Regions from separate parts of the Plantactinospora sp. WMMB782 genome, predicted to be linked through region 1. Evidence: riboswitches for the same ligand, from Rfam matches in the RefSeq annotation. Region 1 holds a riboswitch; the other holds the start of a gene.
The links. Region 1 has a riboswitch for cobalamin ahead of ACN28A_RS33950 (hypothetical protein). Riboswitches for the same ligand answer to the same signal wherever they lie in the genome.
Positions count from the first base shown of each region.

Region 2: another riboswitch for cobalamin. It lies ahead of ACN28A_RS24115 (ribonucleoside-diphosphate reductase subunit alpha); the one in region 1 lies ahead of ACN28A_RS33950 (hypothetical protein).

Region 1 covers NZ_JBMHMC010000007.1:7,151,861-7,155,264, reverse strand. Annotated here, with positions in the region: gene scpA (methylmalonyl-CoA mutase) at 1-37, shown strand, start outside; gene meaB (methylmalonyl Co-A mutase-associated GTPase MeaB) at 34-1,116, shown strand; gene ACN28A_RS33950 (hypothetical protein) at 1,043-1,606, opposite strand; cobalamin riboswitch at 1,909-2,130, opposite strand; cobalamin riboswitch at 2,362-2,485, shown strand; gene ACN28A_RS33945 (peptidase) at 2,568-3,404, shown strand, end outside.
Region 2 covers NZ_JBMHMC010000007.1:4,874,174-4,877,577, forward strand. Annotated here, with positions in the region: gene ACN28A_RS24115 (ribonucleoside-diphosphate reductase subunit alpha) at 1-2,168, opposite strand, end outside; cobalamin riboswitch at 2,294-2,506, opposite strand; gene ACN28A_RS24120 (hypothetical protein) at 2,935-3,404, shown strand, end outside.

The DNA.
Region 1 (3,404 bases):
CAAGCTGGGACAGCAACTCGGGCATCCGCCGCTATGAGCGACGCGGGGCGTCGGACCCCCGACGTGGCGGCGTACGTGGCCGGTGTGCGTAGCGGGTCAGTGGCCTGGATCGCCCGAGCCATCACATTGGTCGAATCAACTCGACCCGATCACCGGGTGGCGGCGCAACGGCTGTTGGTGGCTCTCACCCCGGCGTCCGGAGGCGCCCGGCGAATCGGGATCACCGGCGTGCCCGGGGTCGGTAAGTCCACCTTCATCGACGCTCTCGGCAGTCGGTTGACCGCCGAGGGCCACCGGGTCGCGGTGCTCGCGGTCGATCCGTCGTCCCACCGGACCGGCGGCAGCATCCTCGGCGACAAGACCCGGATGACCCGGCTCGCCGTCGACCCGGCCGCGTTCGTCCGGCCGTCACCGGCCGCCGGCACCCTGGGCGGCGTGGCCAGGGCCACCCGGGAGGCGATCGTGGTGGTCGAGGCCGCCGGCTACGACGTGGTGCTGGTCGAGACCGTCGGCGTTGGCCAGTCCGAGTTCGCGGTCGCGGACATGGTCGATTCGTTCCTTCTGCTCACCCTTGCCCGCACCGGCGACCAGTTGCAAGGAATCAAGAAGGGCGTACTCGAGCTCGCCGACATCATCGCGGTGAACAAGGCCGACGGGCCGCACGCGGTCGACGCCCGCCGTGCGGCCCGTGAACTCGCCGGGGCGTTGCGCTTCCTGCACCCCGTCGACGGAAACTGGATACCACCGGTAGTCACCTGTAGCGCCACGGAGGAGACTGGACTGGACGAGGTGTGGCAACAGGTCCGTCGCCACCAGGACACCCTCGCCGCCTCCGGCGCTCTGGCCGAGCGGCGTCGCCGCCAGCAGATTGGCTGGGTCTGGGCAATGGTCCGCACCGAGGTGCTCGACCGGCTGCACACGCACCCGGCGGTGCGGGCACTCGCGCCTGAGGTGGAGCGGCAGGTCGTCGACGGTACCCTCACTCCGGCGCTGGCCGCCGAGCGACTGCTTGACAGCTTCGCCCGGCCCGCCGGCGCGGCGCTCACACCGGACACACCACCAGGCCCGTCCGACGCGGACAGCGATAGCGCCAGCCTTCCGTCGACGTCCGGCTGAGCATCGGCGCGAGCAGATCCAACAGCCGCTCGCCGGTCCGTTGCGGCAGCGGCCCACCGGCCAGCCGCCGGGCCAGCTCGGCGCGGTGCGGCGCGGTGACGGTGTGCACGCCGGTCACTATCCGAACGTCCGCTGTCAGGCCGAGCTCGGCCAGCACTCCCGCGATCAGCAGGTGACGTGGCGGTCGCCGGAGCAGCGGCTCGCCGGTGAGGGCCGCCATCACCTCTTCGTGCGGTGCGGGCATACCGGGGTCGTCGGCGCAGAGGACCAGCCGGTCGGCGTGCAGCACCATCGCGCGCAGTGCCGCCGGCAGATCGCGGTGCTGGCGCAGCGTTCCGACGCTCACCACCACGTCGTGATGCGCGACCGCCACCTGTGGCCAATTAGCGAGTACCGGATCGACGGTGACGGCGAGTCGGGCGGCCTCGTCCGCCACCCGGGCAAGCCGTTCCGGGGCGGGGTCGATCACCGTGACATGCGCTCCGGCCATGGCCGCCACCACCGCGAACGATCCTGCCGCGATGTCGAGAACACTCTCCCCGGGGCCGATGTGTGACGCCAGCGTCCGCAGCGAATCCTCGTCCGGGAGATGGAATTCGTCCCGTTCGCGTCCTGCCGCGGCATGCCATGCCGCGGCGAATCCACTTGCGGAGACGGGCGTGTCAGGCGGCGACGAGGGCATCTGCTCACCATCCTCCTTGCGAGGTCGTCGCGGAGGGGGCGGCGGCAGGCTCGGTGGTTCGACCAGCCTCGCCTTGGTCCTCCCACGGGACCGACGGCGGCGTGCGGGGTGTCGCGCACGCGATGCGGGCAGGTCTTCGGACTCGTGGGCATGACCGAACGGACCGGTCGCCTAGTGGCCGTCGCTTCCCAGACGCCTGACGTCGTCCAGTGCGTGTGACGGCGGTCGTTCCCACTCACCGCTGCGGGGCAGTCCCCGGAGTCGCACCGGGTTCCCTCTTACGACGTCCGGGCCGGTGAGGGCCAGGGCGTACCAGCACCGGCTCGTATTCTACGGCCTCGACCGTCGGAAGCAGTACCTCGGCGGCAGACAGCTGTGAGATCACCTTTTGCCTGCCGGAACACGGTGCGACCGTTCGGGTACGGGACGGGTCGACCCGCAGCCGCAGGTTGGGCGGCGGAGGTCGCTCCCGACTTCGCGGCGGTGGGACGTCCCGCGACTCGTGTCAATCCTGTCGGTGTCGGCCCGGTGGTTGACGGCACGAGCCAGGATGGACACACTGACTGCAACATCGTCATGTCTGTGCGTCAATGGGGGAAGTCCGGTAACAAGCCGGCGCTGGCCCGCAACGGTAGGCGGCGAACATTCGCCGTGAGCCCGAACACCCACCGACGCACCGCAAGGTTCCTTCACCCGTCGTGGCCCACGGGTCGGAGCCGCCCGGGACGTTCCGGGTCGCGTCGACCGTCGGCCGGAAAGGCCTCGATAGATGGCCGTCCTCCTCCGGCACCGCACCCGCACCCTGCTCGCCGGCATACTCGTCGCTCTCACCCTGTCCACGCTCGTCGCCCGACCCGCCGCCGCACAGCCCACGCTCAACCGTGTCGACGCCGCCGCGGGATGGCTCGCACGTCAGATGGTCGACGGTGAGCGGTTCGAGGTCGTCTTCGACGGCGTCGCCTACCCGGACCAGGGACTCACCCTCGACGCGATCTTCGCCTTCGCCGCCGCGAAAGTCGCCGACACGAACGCCACCAACGCCACCACCTGGTTGGCGCAACCGGCGGTCACCGGCGGCTACATCGGCGACGGCACCGAAGCCTATGTCGGAGCGACCGCCAAACTCGCCCTCGGCGCGCAGGTTCGCGGCCTGAACCCGGCCGCGTTCGGCGGCGTCGACCTGATCGCTCGGCTCAACGGTCTGATGGCACCCGGCGGCAGGTTTACCGACCGGTCCGCGTTCGGCGACTTCAGCAACATGTTCAGCCAATCCTTTGCTGTGCTGGCACTCGACCGGGCCGGTGGAGCACCGACGGCGGCGATTTCCTTCCTGGCCGGCAGCCACTGCCCCGACGGCGGCTTTCCCCTCCAGTTCGCCCAGCCGACCTGCGTCAGCGACGTGGACGCCACCGCGCTGGCGATCCAGGCACTACTGTCCGCCGATCGCCCCCTCGCCGCCCACGCGGCGGCCCGATGGGTCGTATCCGTGCAGGGCGACGACGGGTCGTTCGCTGCGGACGGGGTGGCCAACGCCAACAGCACCGGACTGGCCGCCCAGGCGCTCGCCGCTGCCGGCCGGGCCGTACCTTGGCTGCACGCCCGTCAG
Region 2 (3,404 bases), 2.3 Mb from region 1:
GCGAGGTCGATGAGCGCCCGCTGCGGCAGCTCCCACGCCGTGCGGAACAGTTCCCGTACCTCCGCCGGCAGCTCGGAGATGCCCTGCACCGAGCCGTCGGCCCGCTTGATCTGGTCGCGGATCGGCGCCGTCCAGAGTCCGCGCGCCTTCAGCTCGCGTACCAGATAGGTGTTGATCTGGAGGAACTCCCCGGACATCGTCTCGCGCTTGAACAGGTTGGAGACCTGCGGCTCGATGCACTCGTAGCAGCCGGCGATCGAGGCGATCGTCGCCGTCGGGGCGATCGCGACAAGCAGCGAGTTGCGCAGGCCGTGCGCGGCGATCGTCGACCGCAGCGCGGCCCACCGCTGGGCCTGGGCCGGCTCCGCACCCCACAGCTCCGGGTGCAGCTCACCCCGGGCCGCCCGGGTCTGCGGGTACGCCGGATGCGGCCCGAACCGCTCCGCCAGCCCGGCCGAGGTCTCCAACGCGGTAAGGAAGACCTCCTCCTGGACCCGGGTCGACAGCTCCCGGGCCTGCGGTGAGTCGAATGGCAGACGCAGCGTGAAGAACGCGTCCTGCAGGCCCATCAGCCCGAGCCCGACCGGCCGCCAGCGGGGGTTCGACGCCGCCGCCTGCGCCGCCGGGTAGTAGTTGATGTCGATCACCCGGTCCAGGAACACCACGGCCGTGCGTACGGTGTCGCGCAGCTTCGCCCAGTCGACCCCCTCGGCGGTGACGTGCGCGGCCAGGTTGACCGAGCCGAGGTTGCAGACCGCGGTCTCGGTGTCGCTGTTGACCTCCAGGATCTCGGTGCAGAGATTCGACAGGTGGATGGTGTTGCCCGGCTCGCCGGTCTGGTTGGAGAGCCGGTTCGAGGCGTCCTTGAACGTCATCCACCCGTTGCCGGTCTGCGCGAGGGTGCGCATCATCCGCCCGTACAGCTCCCGGGCCTGCACGGTCCGCACGGCCTTCTTCTCGGCCGCCCGGTACGCCTCGTCGAAGGCGTCCCCGAACAGGTCGGGCAGTTCGGGCGCGTCGGACGGGTCGATGAGCGACCAGTCGCCGTCGGACTCGACCCGGCGCATGAACTCGTCCGGGATCCAGTTCGCCAGGTTGAGATTGTGGGTACGCCGGGCCTCCTCGCCGGTGTTGTCCCGCAGTTCCAGGAACTCCTCGATGTCCGGGTGCCACGGCTCCAGGTAGACGCAGGCCGCGCCCTTGCGCCGGCCGCCCTGGTTCACCGCCGCCACCCCGGCGTCGAGCGTCTTGAGGAACGGCACGATTCCGTTCGACCGCCCGTTGGTGCCCCGGATCAGCGCGCCCCGACCCCGCACCCGGGACCAGGAGATGCCGATGCCACCGGAGAACTTGGACAGCTTCGCCACCTGGTGGTAGCGCTCGTAGATCGAGTCCAGCTCGTCGCGCGGCGAGTCGACCAGGAAACAGGACGACATCTGGGTGTGCCGGGTGCCGGAGTTGAACAGCGTCGGCGAACTCGGCAGGTAGGCAAGCGACGACATCAGCCGGTAGAACCCGATCGCCTCGCCCGGCGTCCGGGACAGTCCGCAGGCGACCCGCAGCAGCCAGTGCTGGGGCGTCTCCACCACCAGCCGGGTCTCGGGATGCCGCAGCAGGTAACGGTCGGCGACGGTACGCAGCCCGAAGTACTCGAACCGCCGGTCGCCGTCCGGGTCGACGGCGTCGTCGAGCTTGCGGGCGTGGCGGGCCACGAACGCGGCCGTGTCGTCGCCGATCAGGCCCAGGCCGTGCGCGTACCGGATGGACTGGCTGAAGCTGGCCACCCCCTGGCCGCGTACCTCCTTGTCCACGAACGCGGCCAGCAGCCGGGCCGCCAGTTTCGAGTACTGCGGCTCCGTGCCGATCAGTTCCGCCGCCGTCTGGATCGAGAGCCTGTCCAGTTCGGCGGTGGTCGCCCCGTCGTACAGCCCGCTTATCGTCTTGGTCGCCACGCGCAGCGGATCCACCTCGGCCAGGTCGTCGACCCAGCGCTGCACGGCCCGGACGATCTTGTTGACGTCCACCGACTCCAGGTCGCCGTTCCGCTTGCGGACCCGCATGACCTGCCGGCGCTGCTCCGGCACCACGACCTGCTCCCGCCCCGCAGCCTGCCCCGAACCAACGGCATCCTGCTCCGGCACAGCGGTCTGCTCCTGCGCGACCGTCATGGCCCTCTCCTCACGCCTCGCCCGAGGTCGTCGGGCGCGCGGGAGGACGCCACCGGCCCGCGGCGACAACCGCGTCCGGCTCCGGCGTCGGCCGTCCCGCGCGGCCTCCGACCGCCGCACACCGGTCGGCGTACGGCGCGCTGGCAGGTCTTCGGACTCGTGGGCAGGACGCCGGGGCGTCGCCTACTGGCCGTCGCTTCCCGGACCGGCTGGTCCAGTGCTTGGTTGACGGCGGTCGTTCCCACTCACCGCTGCGGGGCAGTCCCGGACTTCCACCGGGTTCCCTGTTGCCTCGACCGACCAGTCAGGACGGCCGAACCAGCTGCGGGCAACACCATATCTGGGTGTGATGGCAGATGGGCAACACCAGATGGTGTGTCGGGCGTGTCGTGGATCTCAGCAGTCGTCCCCGGGTCGCCAGTCGGACCGAGGAGCCCGGCTCCGGCACCCGTCCAGGTCGGAGCATGGTCGGTTGAGGAACTGTCCGGTGCCCGACCGGCCGGCGACACAGGCCACGCTGGGTGAGCGTCACCGGCGAGGCCGCACCGGAACGAGGTGCCGCTCCGACTACAATAGGTAGTCAAGGCTCGTCTATTTCGGCGGATATGGTCACAGACCGGTAACTTAGCCGCTCTCGACCCGGTGTGCCCGGCACCATCGTGGGTGAGGCCGTTACACCCAGGCACCAGGGGTGATCCGGCCCGACGGGGGATGCCCGAGGTGGGACCGGCATCCAGCCACGAACGATTACGGCGAGGAGGCGGCAATGATCGAGCTGTGGAACTGGAGGACGGAGAGGCGCGTCGCCGCCTCGGAGATCCGCCTCGCGCTTGCCGACGCGCTCGACGTACCGGTGCTGCCGCTCGGCGGGGTCGACCCGGCCCGGGTGCCGTCCGGCGCGCTGCTTGTCGACGTGTGGCACCGTCCCGGGGACTTTCCGACCTCCGTCGACTGCTACGGGGTGCCGGCGGGGCTGCCGGAGGTGGGCGCCGTCGCGGCGTTCGCCCGGCGGCTGGGCCGGGCCTGCCTGCTGCCGGACGACACCCTCGACGCCGGACGGCACCTGCTGGTGGCGGCGGACGGCACCATCCGACCGGTGCACCACGAGGTGCGGGAGAACGAGGACGGCGAGGTCCTCTCCGAGCAGCGGCTCTGCTCCGTGCTCAGCCCGCGCTGCCGCGGCTGGTCGCCCTGCCAGCGGTCGCGCTGGGTCCCGGACTCGGTGATCCCGGCCCT